3 regions of the Cycloclasticus zancles 78-ME genome follow, and region 2 is predicted to be linked to each of the others. Evidence: predicted binding sites of a transcription regulator. Region 2 holds the regulator's gene; each other region holds the start of a gene.

Region 1 (4,294 bases), 260 kb from region 2:
GGGTGCCTTAGCCATTGATATGAAAGAAAAAGAGGTGGAGCAGGCCCTGTTGCAAGCGTTTAATAAAGTACCTCACGCAATCGGTATGAATAATCACCAAGGGAGTTTGCTAACACGGCATCCTGGCCATATGGAATGGGTGATGAAAACAATGCGGCAGGGAAATTATTTTTTTGTTGATAGTCGTACTGCTGGGCAGTCTATTGCCGCGCAAATTGCCGTTGAACAAGGTGTGCCCGTCCTTAGTCGTGATGTTTTTCTCGACCACACTATTGATGAAGAAAAGATTAAACAACAGTTTGATATATTGATTAAACAAGCTTTAGAAAACGGTTATGCCGTGGGCATTGGTCACCCATATCCAGAAACATTAAGTGTATTGCAAGAAATGTTACCCACATTAGCCTTACGGGGGGTGAAGCTTGAGCCTATTTCATATCAGCTTCGGAAAAGATCGGCACAAATGGTAGTGGGTAAGATCATTAACTAAATTGCACGCTGTTTCAGCAATGAACACAAAAAGTCCCTGCTGATAAAACCAGCAGGGACTTTTTAACAAAGCATTGTGTTAATCAATGCTTATTTCGTAAATACTAATCGTGTTACTAATCTCATTAGTAACAATTAGCCAACCATGAGACTCAGTTTTTTTAATAAAAATTAACCCTTCTGGTCCAATGTCACCTTGCTTCTCAATGTTGATATAACCGGCAGGCTTTGGTTTGCGCGGATTAGAGATGTCATATATAAAAATACCATTAGCTCTTTCTAAGCCAATAAAGGCATAAATTTTACCGCGTAGCTCACCGGTAGTAATAGATTCAGGTTCAGGCCCCTTGTCGTCACTACGTCCTTCTTCCCATGGTTCATTATCAACGTTGTTATCAGCATAGGTGGCTAAGAAGCGTTCAAAGTCAGACCCAGAGTCATAGATTCGAGACCCTTTTTCATCCCAGATAGAAAAAGAGCGTGCGCCATAAGAGTAAATCTTTTCATGTGCCCCATCATTGTTTATATCGCCATTGGCAGTGGTGGTTTTTAATCGCCCCAGGTTCTCTATTTGTTGAAGCTCTCTAGCATTTTCGAATGCGTCAGGGTTTAATATTAGGTCTTCAACACGCACTTCTTCGCTGTAACCGTCATAGTCTCTAGCATCGCCCTCATTGGCAGATAAAATGAAAGTTGAACCTTTATACTCGAAACTTGCAATAGCATCGGGTTGATACATGCCGTATGTTGGCCATGTTTGAATGTTTATTGCATTATCTTTGTTGCTGGCATCAAAGGCATTTTTATTTTGTTGATGTTTTTTGTAACCTAAGCCATAAATATCGGTGATAGTCGCTGACGCAATGTCTAGTTTTGCTAAAGCATTGTTTTCTTGCAGGCTAATCCAAGCCGTACTGGAGTCGGCTGAAACAGTAATATATTCAGGTTCTAGGTCTTGGGCAATTGACGCATCTGGGCCAAAAATACGCACGTTTTTTAATTTAGTACTGTTAAACGTATTAAAATCAGCCGTTGCAGGCATCCAAGTGTTTGTATTGATAACAGTTACCGTACCTTCAGGGTCATTTTTATACTCATCGTCAGGCTCTCCTTCGTTAGCAACAATTAAAAATTTACCGTTCGGGGTAAATGTCAGCATGTCGGGTAATGCGCCAGCTTTTATGATCCGCTGTAAATTTCCTTCAAGGTCATAGATAAGAACGTTGCCATCATCTTGTTTATTGACAGCCTCTACGGCTACAGCAACCCAATTCCCGTAGGTAGTAACACTGTTTGGGCCGCCACCAATCAAAGTCAGAGTGCTGTGCTCGGAGAGCCAGCCGTTACTATCTACATTAAGAATTTTGAGTTCATTCTCTTCGGCATTGGTGGTGTAAATCCTATTCGACACAGGACTAAAAGCTGAAATCTCGGTGCAACTTTCTTCGCCGCCACATTCCTCGGTATATTGACCTTTTTTAACGATATTAATATCAGCAAAAGAAAGTGTAGAGAATGATATGCCAAGCGTTAAGCTGACGCCGAGAGTGAGCTTTATTAGTGAATCCATTGGATGTCCTTATGCATTGAAACGGGACATCAAATGTACCAACAGGTTATGACGCTTGTGTGACGGTTAGGGGGTGTTTTAGTTACAGCCTGGCAAGGGAGCTAAGAAGCGAGCTAGTGGTGTAATATGTTTTTTTGCGTATCTTGTCGTTATTTTGATAAAAATAACGATAAGGGCAAGGCTGCTAGTTGGTAGCAGCCTGATAGAAAACGCTAAACTCATTTAATTTTTCTAAGGCAAGCGAACCAGCTTCTTTAGTTGAGAATTCAAGTGTATCGAATCCTACACGTGTTAAATAAAGAGCCTGATCGGGTAGGACATCACCAACGGCTCTGATTTCTTTGGTGTAATGGTGCTTTTCACGTAATATTTTCGCTAGTGAGTAACCACGACCGTCAACAAATGTTGGAAAGTGTATAGCGATAAGCTCAAAGTATTGTAAGTCATCTGCAAATTGTTCTGCACTTTCATCGCCTTGAACCCATAAGCCAAGATGTCCTTTGCTAGCGATTAAGGAATCTTTATTGGCATTCCAATAGGCAAGATCGATGATGTTATAGTCTGCTTGTAGAGCTTGCTCTTCGTCTAGCTTGGTCCAACGGTCTTGAACGATTTCGTTGTTTTTAATGAGCGTCATACACTTTATCCTTAAACGGTTGTAATCCGATGCGTTGCAGTGTGCTTGCAAAGTTTTCATCATCTATTCTGTTGGCTTTATAGACCTGAACAATGTCGTCAATAGCATCTACTACACCATCTTTGGCAATGGCTTTTCCAAGCCTGTCCCCTAATTTACTTTGATGGCTATCGGAACCACCTAGAGTTAATTGATACCATTGCTCGCCTTTTTTATCGACACCCAAAATACCAATTTCACCGATGCTATGGTGGCCACAGCCATTCATGCAACCAGACATTTTGAGGCTGATATTGCCAGCGTCAATGGCGCTGTCAGTAAAACGGTCAGTAATACCTTGTGCGATATCAATAGAGCTGGCATTTGCTAAGCTACAAAAATCGAGACCGGGGCAGCAAATCATATCGGTAATCGTGCCAATATTTGCTGTTGCAAGGTCATGCTCGGCTAATTGCTGCCAAAGGGCATATAAATCACAGGATTTTACATCGGTTAATGCAAGGTTTTGGTCGTGAGTGGTTCTGATCTGGCCAAAACTATATTGGTCAGCCAAGTCGGCGATGAGTTCCATTTGCTGTTTGGTTACATCGCCCGGCGGACGCTTTGGTGATTTAAGCGAAACAAAGGCAATACGGTAACCGGATTGTTTGTGCGCTTTAGTATTTTGTTGAAACCACTGACGAAAAGCACCGCTATTAGCCAAGTGTTGCTCTAAAGCCTCATCGTTAGCTGTTTCGTAATTTAGTGGTGTGAAGTAACGTTTTACACGTTGAATGTTATCGTCGGTTAGCGTTAATTGACTGTCTCGGATGGAAGCCCATTCTGCTTCGACCTGTTCTTTAAAAGTATCTAAGCCTGTTTCGCGAACGAGTATTTTAATACGGGCTTTGTATTTATTATCTCTGCGGCCAAAGCGGTTATAAACGCGAAGAATCGCTTCAAGGTAGGACAAGAGGTCTTTTTCAGCAATAAAGTTGTTAATTGTTTGACCAATAACGGGGGTGCGCCCAAGTCCTCCACCAACTAAGACTTCAAAACCGATGTTGCCATCAGCATCTTTTTTAAGATGTAGACCAATATCGTGTACTTGCGTAGCGGCACGATCTTTTGGTGAACCGCTTACGGCAATTTTAAATTTGCGTGGCAGGTATGAAAACTCTGGGTGTAAAGTTGACCATTGACGAATTATTTCGCAATAGGGTCTTGGGTCTTCAATTTCATCTGCACAAACGCCGGCTAGTGGGTCTGCCGTCGTGTTTCGGATGCAATTGCCACTACTTTGAATAGAGTGCATTTGCACGCTTGCTAAGTCAGCAAGAATATCGGGCACCCGTTTTAGCTCTGGCCAATTAAACTGAATGTTTTGGCGAGTCGTAAAGTGTCCGTAGTCTTTGTCATACTTATGAGAAACGTGGGCAAGCATGCGAAGCTGTTTACTTGATAATAAGCCGTACGGTATATTGATGCGCAACATTGGCGCATGTGTTTGAATGTATAAACCATTCATAAGGCGTAAGGGGCGAAATTGTTCTTCCGTTAGATCGCCATTTAAGAACCGCTTTGTTTGATCGCGAAATTGTTCAACGCGTTCGTTGACA
Region 2 (4,294 bases):
CCGCTATGATAGGATCATTCCACTTTGTAATTTTGCCTAACATAATGCCAGAAATAGCGGCTTCGCTTAGTTTCATACCGCTGACGCCCTCAACATTATATGCAAAAGTCACCGCACCAATAGCTGTTGGGAATTGAATCAAACTTGCTTTTGCTAAAGAACTTGATTTTAAAGGCTTGTCTGAGCCACCAAAATCAACGTGACGAGCACTAACTTCTTTAATACCCGAACCACTGCCTGTTGGTGTGTAATTGACTTGGTTTTTTGTTTCACCGTAATAAACTTTACTCCACGTTGTATACGCAGGGTAAGCAAAACTTGAGCCCGTGCCTTCAATTTTAGCTGCGTGAGCCGCTGTCCCAATCGTTAGGCTAAGCAGTCCTAGTGCCACTATCTTTTTCATTTTCATATTTTTTCCAATTTAGTTGAATATTTGGCAAAGCGTTTGCTCTACTCTGTGCATCATTTTAGGTTTGGTATGTGGCATTATAATGAACGCAATGTGACAGTTTGATGACAGCCTTATGGGTCTATTCTTTCAGCGGGAAATACACACTGAAAACAACTGCCTTCCCCTTCTTGACTATCGATAACCAGATGCGCCTCATGCCTTTCTAACTCATGTTTTACAATGGCTAACCCTAGGCCTGTCCCAGTTTTATTTTTTATATTATTTTCAGCTACCCGGTAGAAACGCTCTGTTAATCGAGATAAGTGTCTGGCGCCTATTCCTTGACCTGTATCTTTAACAAAAAGCTGCCCCTGACCTTGCTCATTGATTGCCCAGCCAACACGAATCTCACCATTTTCATCAGAGTAATTGATGGCATTACCAACCAAGTTTCTCAACACGGTTAATAAGGAACCTTTACTGCCCTTTAAATTAAGACTCGATGGAACATCAAACACCAATGATTGCTGATGCTCATTTGCCGCTGACTTAAATTCGGACTTAATTTGTTCACATACACTGCGCACATTAACCAAGCTATTGGCTGCCTCGACTTTACCCTCTTCTAGCCGACTTAGCGCTAATAGCTCTTCGATCATGGTTTGCATTTTAATCACTTGCTGATCAACTTTACGTAGCGAAGCACCCACTTGCACATTATCCTCAGCGGTTGAAGCCAACAACATTTCAACATAGCCCTTCATGACCGTTAGCGGCGTTCTTAACTCATGCGATGCATTCGACACAAAGTCTTTTCGCACTTGATTCGTGCGCTCAACCTTAGTGACATCTCGTATCAACAATAAACGTTCATCGTCACCATATGGCAATACCCTTATTTCAATCTTTTCTGCCGACCAGCTGGTGTCTATTACAGGCGCCTCGATCACAATGGCGTCATCGCTCTTGAGATTTTTAAGAAAGTGCGTAAACCGAGGATGCCTTACTAAATGATTAATCAGTTGCCCGGTATCTTCTTTTTTTAAAATAAGTAGCTGGGAGGCTTGCTTATTGAACCACTTAATCTCATTAGACAATGAAAGAATAACCACACCATCTGGAAAAACAGAAATTAACTTTTTAAACCGTTCCAGTTGGTATTTAACACTGTCTTTTTGTGCCAGCCCCTGCATCTTAGATTGATAGATGTCTTCCGAAATTTGACCAAACAAGCCATCTTCAAACGGCAGGTCATGATCACCAGACTTCTTAGACCACCTATATAAACGTTGTAACCGACGATATTGAAAGACAATGTAAGCCAATAAAAAAAGTGCCAACACCTCGACGGGGTAACCGACTAACACACCCAAAACACCGACTGTTAAAAACCACAACAGAAAGGTGTTTCGCTCATAGTTATGATTTATATTCACGCGCTTAAGTTCACCAATTTATAACCAAACCCTCTTACCGTTTGAACCAAGTCTGCACAACCCTGAGCATCTAATATCCGTCTTAAACGCCTAATGTGTACATCAACGGTACGATCTTCTACGTAGACATTATCGCCCCATACATTATCAAGCAGCTGATTGCGAGAGAACACTTTATTGGGGTTTGTAGCAAAGAAAGACAGCAATTTATACTCTGTCGGGCTCATCATCAGGTCCACCTTATTGATAGTGACTCGATGACTCGATGGGTCAATAAACAACGGACCAATTGATATCACCCCTGTTTCATTTTCTGTACTGCTTCGTCGTAAGACCGCTTTCATTCTGGCAATGAGCTCTTGCACAGAAAAAGGCTTGGTTACATAATCGTCTGCGCCTGTTTCCAAGCCCGATACTTTATCTTCTTCCGCGCTGCGTGCCGTCAACAGGATAATCGGGATACGTTTGTTTTCTTCTTGATTCTTTAAAAACTTGATCCAATCTGGCCCACTAATTCCGGGTAACATCCAATCTAACAAGATAATATCGGGCGTCGTATCTCGCAAAGACTCTTGCGCTCTCATTACATCTTTACACCACGTTACTTCAATATTATTCGTTTGAAGAGAAAGTTGTAGCATTTCGCCAATATCCTCATCGTCTTCAACCATCAATACATTCATTGTTTCCATAAAAAAGCCATTTAAGTAAGTGTTTACAGAATACCTAATATTTATGACAACACGGTGACAATTTACAAACTACTTCTAACTTGCTTCGGAGAAAACCCTGTCTCTAATTATTAAAAATAACAGTAACGCACTGAACCACCTTAAGGCGCCTGCGGTTTCTCGACCAGTAAACTTTTTATAATGCCCCGTTATATGAACGTCATACAACTGTCATATTATTGATTGATACTCCCCACCTATGACACATGATGAAAAACTACACTATCAATCGCTTTTAGATATATTAGCAACAGACTCACTGACTCCACTCTTTCAGCCAATCATTTCGATGAAAGACAATAAAATTTATGGTTACGAAGGCTTAATTCGTGGCCCCTCTGATGGTCCGTTACACTCCCCCATCAACCTTTTTAACGCTGCGGCTAAATATGATCGGCTTGCCGAATTAGATTTACTTTGTCGAAAAGTAAGCATTCAACGGTTTGGCGAACTTAATTTAAATGCCCGATTATTTATTAACACCATTCCTGAAATTCTCTTACAAAAAGATTATCAGCATGGCCACACATTAAAGTATATAAAAGACTCTAATTTAGATGCTAGCCAAGTGGTTATTGAACTGACTGAGCAATACCCTATTGAAGATTATGACCTGATGGCTAGTGCAACCAAATACTATCAAGATATGGGGTTTTCCATCGCCATCGACGATTTAGGTGCAGGCTATTCAGGCTTAAGAACCTGGTCTGAAATTAAACCCGACTTCGTAAAAATTGACCGTCACTTTTTAAATGACATTCATAACGATATCAACAAGCAAAAATTTGTACAGTCTATTGTAGATATTGCAAAAGGTGTTGACTGTAAAGTGATAGGTGAAGGTATCGAGCTACGCGGTGAGTACCTACAGGCTAATACGATGAATATTGATTATGCACAAGGTTTTTACTTTGCCCGCCCCAATTCCAAACCAACTGAGTTATTGGATTGCTCGTTATTTTCAAGCAGAAAAAATAACTTCAAACCTAAATTTAATATAGAACGGAAAAACAATACCGCTGCAAAATTACTTTTTTATGTTAAGCCCATATATGTTCATACTAAATTTTACGACATTGGTGAGCGCTTTCAATCCTCGCCCGAGCTAACAGCACTTCCAGTCCTAAATGACGACGCTTCTATCGCAGGCATCATATGGCGGACTGAATTTTTAACTATTTATGCTAGCCGCTATGGAAAAGAATTAAACAGTAAAAAAAATGCTTTATCTTTTTTAGACATTAAGGCGCTAAAGGTAGATATTACTTTATCACTCAATAAAATTAGTCAGCACATCACCAGTCAAAACAACCTCGCACAACATGATGATTTCATCATTACCTCATCTAACCGCTACAAAGGCATGGGTAAACTGCTTCATTTATTGAAAGAAATAACCGAGATGCAAATTACCTTTGCCCGCCACATGAACCCTCTTAGCAACCTACCTGGCAATGTTCCTATCAGCCAACGAATTAATCACTCCATTGAAACTCAACAAGATATCGTTATTTGTTATTTTGACCTAGATAATTTTAAGCCGTATAACGATACCTATGGGTTTGGCGAGGGCGATAAAGTGCTCCGAAAAACTGCTAAGCTGCTGACAGATTCTGCAGATACAGACATTGACTTTGTAGGGCATGTTGGCGGCGATGACTTCATCATCATTTTTCAAAGCAGCGACTGGCAGCATCGATGCAACACCACTTTAAATAACTTTAGCGCCCTAACGT
Region 3 (4,294 bases), 1.1 Mb from region 2:
AACGTGAATATCACAATAGAGTGAATTATGGGGTCGGCCTAGCTAGCGCCCACTCTTAACAAAGAACCAATAAGTTCTTTAACGGTTATTGGTTAAATTAATCATTAAAAAAACATGCAATCAGACCCCCAAAAACTAATTGAAAAACACCCCAGCCTTACTCACTCAGAATTAATGAAGGTTATGTCACATGTTCAACGCCCTCAAGGCGACTGGATTTTACATACGTTGATGGTAGAAGGTTGCACTGTGCCCTTTAAATTCAAGCGCAAAGGTCAATACCAGAGCTTAAAAGGCGCCCGAGTAAACATGACGTACTATCCAGCACAAGAAACTGTTGCTGGCATTGATTTAGAAATTATGAAAGTAGTGCGTATAAAAAGAGGCTGACCTACAACTTAAAGAAGGCGCTAGTTTAAGTTCGTGATTGTTATGCCTAACACAAGTTTTAGCAAAATCGCTTGCAGCTACACCCAACAAGGCTTGTATCGGTTCTTGATAGTTAAAAAACAGTTGAAAGATAACAAGAACACCAAGGCCAACCAGCATATAACGGTTGCCGGTAAACCTTGCCCAGTTAAATACCGAAGCCATGGTATAGATGGGGTAGCCAGTTTGATTTAACGCAATTAGTCATTTTTTGACGCGACTTTTAACAAGCGATTTTTACTCTTGAGACGATAAAAGAAGTTAGGCTCGCTGATGACATAAATATCACCGTCTTTGTCCATTGTTATACCTTCAGCCTGCGGTACATCATCATGCAAACCAGCATTCCCTCTACTCAAGCCCAATCGGCTGATTTCAATCCCTTCTTTATTGACTTCAACCATTTGACGAGATTCGTCACTCAAGAGTATTAGGTGGCCTGTTTGATCGTCATAATGCACCCCTGAGTAATCATCACCGCCAAAAGAGGTTTTTTCTAAAGAAAACGGCGTTGAAATAGCAATATCAGATGATTCAACAAAACCCGACAGCTTTATCAATTGTCGAGGTGTTTTCTCGTTAATGATAAATAAATCCCCACTGTCTTGGTTATAAGTTAACCCTTCAAATCCTTTGTTTTTACCTGATGTTATGGCCAACTGAAGGCTCTTTAAGCCCGCCCTATTAACAACCTTTGTTTGCGAATTAATATCGAACATTACTAAGGTTCTTTTTCGCTCTTCAACCACGGCATATCGTTCGCCGCCGAGATACATCACCCCTTCAGTGTCTTCGAAGCCAATTAAATCAATACGACGAATTAGCTCACCGTCTTTTGTCAGCTCAAGTAGCGTTTCTGGGTTATTAACAACAGCAAATAATGTATTCGTATTACTGTTATAGGTTAGGCCAGATGCATTATCTTTAACACCCGCTATCATCTTGGGCGTTGCGTGAATTTCATAGCCACTTAAGCCAATTTGCTGTCCAGCAACTATGGGGGCTTCTTCACCGCTGAAGAGGCCTAATGAAACGACTAACATTAACAAGAGATAGATCAGGTTTTGCTTATTACAAACTTCTAAATCACCAATACGAGACTGCTCCAAAACAATTTTGAAGCAATAATCTAAACGAGATATTCGTGTGGTATTCAGCATGGCATTCATCCTTAGAATTTGCAGTGAATGTAACCAATGATGATGACAACGAAGTGTCAGAACGATGACAATATGCAGACGCGAGGCACAAATACCTATCTCAGCCCTTTCCGTGGAACAGGAAAATTTCGCCGCATAAAATCAAAGGATTAGACACTGTCACGAACCTGTCATCTTGCCTCTACATAATAAAGTTTTAGTAAACAGCTTAGGTGGGTTAGGTGATCAAAAAATTAGAGGCGAAATATATTGCGAAAGAACTCAGCTGGCTGTCCTTTAACGAGCGCGTGCTACAAGAAGCGGCAGATAAATCCACACCTATTATAGAAAGAGTCCGGTTTTTAGGCATTTTTTCAAACAACCTAGATGAGTTTTTTAGGGTGCGCGTTGCCAATGTTAAGCGTCGGGTTCTTATTGAGAAAGACCTTGATGAACAAACACCGACCAAAAACTTGTTACGTGATATACAAAAAAAGGTCTTAAAGCTACAAGAAGAATTTGATGTCACTTACCATGAGGTATTGAAAGGGCTCGCGCATAAAAACATTTTCTTAATTAATGAAGATCAACTGAGCCCCGAGCAAGGAAGCTGGCTACAAAAATACTTTACCAATCATCTACAAGGTTTTATTGAGCCTATTATTATCAATAAAAATACTAATTTAGCGGCCTTATTAAAAGATGACCTCAGCTATTTAATTTGTGAAATGCTGGGTGGTAAAAACATACAGTATGCAGCCATTGCGATACCAACCACAGACTCTCCTCGTTTTATTGAATTACCACGTGAAAAAGGTAAACGACGACGAGATATTATTATGTCCGACAATATTATTCGCTATTGCATAAACAATATTTTTTCCGCCTATTTTAATTACAAGGTCTGCAATGTTTACGCTATGAAGGTAACGGGAGATGCTGATTTCGGTCTAACCGATGATATTGATTTATCGGTTTTAGAAAAATTATCTATCGGTTTAAAGCAGCGCCTACATGCTAAGCCTGTGCGATTTGTGTACGAACGAGCCATGCCCGATCATGCTATCGACATGCTGAAATCTAAACTTGGCATTACACGTCATGATAGTGTGGTGCCAGGTGGCCGTTATCATAATTTCCGAGACTTTATTGACTTCCCTAATGTGGGGCGTAAACACCTTGAAAACCCTCCGTTAACACCTTTGGTTTCTAGGCAATTTTCCCGTCATGCCTGCCCTTTTGATGCAATAAAGCAGCAAGACATTTTGCTTTGTTACCCTTATCACAAGTTTGATCACTTTACCGAATTGATACGTCAGGCAGCTTTTGATCCAAATGTATTTGAAATAAAAATCTGCCTCTACCGTGTAGCCAACAACAGTAGGCTTATCAAGTCACTGATCAATGCGGTTAGAAATGGCAAAGAAGTTTTTGCTGTTATTGAGTTACACGCACGTTTTGATGAACAAGCCAACATGGAATGGGCGCGTATCTTAACCGAGTCGGGTGTTAAGGTTCACTTTGGCTTACCCTCACTAAAGTGCCACACTAAATTATGTTTAATTGGCCGACATGAACATAAAAAACAAACCTATTACGCTCACGTTGGCACCGGTAACTTTCACGAAAAAACAGCTAAGGTTTACACCGACTTTAGTTTATTTACCAACAAACAAGCGATTACCAAAGAAGTTGCGCTTGTTTTTGACTTTATTGCGCACAGTTATAAAAAAACCACGTTTAAACATTTAATTGTTTCCCCTATCGGCACAAGAGATTGGATTAATAAATCGATTGAGAATGAAATAAAGATGGCCAAAAAAGGGCATAAGGCTGAAATTCTTATTAAAATGAATAACATTGATGATAAGCAAGTTATTGATAAGTTGTACGAGGCCAGTAGTGCCGGTGTGAAAATTAAAATCGTCTTGAGGGGAATGTGCAGTTTAGCTCCTGGGGTTGTAGGGCTTAGTGACAATATTGAAGTTATTTCTATTGTCGACCGATTTTTAGAACATACACGATTTACGATTTTTCATAATAATGGAGACCCTCGCGTTACCATTAGTTCGGCAGACTGGATGACGCGTAATATAGAGCGGCGTGTAGAGGTTGGCTGCCCTATTTATGACCCTGCCATTCAGCAACAAATTATCCATATCTTTAACCTCCAATGGTCCGATAAGACAAAGGCCAGAATTATAGATAAGAAACAACATAACAAATATTTGCCACGAGGCAATAAGCGAAAAATTCGCTCTCAAATATCGGTGTATAACTATCTAAAAGACCTTGAGTCTAACAAGAAATGACTAGCCTTAACGCCGATACCCAATCAGAATTAATTGCTGCCTTAGATTTAGGCTCTAATAGTTTTCACTTAATTATTGCTCGCTTAAATGCCGGTAAGCTTGAACCTCTGCATAAGGTAAAACATCGAGTACGCTTACGAGCGGGGTTAAATAAGGCTAATGAATTAAGTTACGAGGCGATGCTAAGAGCAGCAAGCAGTCTTAAAGAAATGGGCGCTACAATAAAAACACATCAAATTAAAAAATGTCGTGTCGTGGCCACTCATACCTTGCGAGAAGCTGTTAACCGTAATGCTTTTCTCTCACTGGCTGAGTACTCATTGGGCTTTCCTATTGAAATAATTTCAGGCTCTGAAGAGGCCAGATTAATCTACCAAGGGGTCGTTCGTAGCGAAGAAATCAAAGACTCATGTT

The links. Region 2 encodes PhoB, which activates phosphate uptake and scavenging genes when phosphate is short. Its sites were predicted from a motif close to GNNTGTCATAAAACTGTCANAT; they were not measured.
Region 1: CYCME_RS00200 (choice-of-anchor I family protein) is a predicted target of PhoB. The motif match lies at 2,106-2,127, and genes of this name have one in related genera.
Region 3: ppk1 (polyphosphate kinase 1) is a predicted target of PhoB. The motif match lies at 1,641-1,662, and genes of this name have one in related genera.

What each region holds. Positions count from the first base shown of each region.
Region 1 covers NC_021917.1:38,849-43,142, forward strand. The annotation lists gene CYCME_RS00195 (divergent polysaccharide deacetylase family protein) at 1-490, shown strand, start outside; gene CYCME_RS00200 (choice-of-anchor I family protein) at 569-2,059, opposite strand; gene CYCME_RS00205 (DUF934 domain-containing protein) at 2,244-2,696, opposite strand; gene CYCME_RS00210 (nitrite/sulfite reductase) at 2,683-4,294, opposite strand, start outside.
Region 2 covers NC_021917.1:2,387,864-2,392,157, forward strand. The annotation lists gene pstS (phosphate ABC transporter substrate-binding protein PstS) at 1-409, opposite strand, end outside; gene phoR (phosphate regulon sensor histidine kinase PhoR) at 523-1,827, opposite strand; gene phoB (phosphate regulon transcriptional regulator PhoB) at 1,824-2,519, opposite strand; gene CYCME_RS11500 (GGDEF domain-containing protein) at 2,758-4,294, shown strand, end outside.
Region 3 covers NC_021917.1:845,665-849,958, reverse strand. The annotation lists gene CYCME_RS04230 (hypothetical protein) at 115-390, shown strand; gene CYCME_RS04225 (hypothetical protein) at 433-624, shown strand; gene CYCME_RS04220 (SdiA-regulated domain-containing protein) at 630-1,589, opposite strand; gene ppk1 (polyphosphate kinase 1) at 1,811-3,880, shown strand; gene CYCME_RS04210 (Ppx/GppA phosphatase family protein) at 3,877-4,294, shown strand, end outside.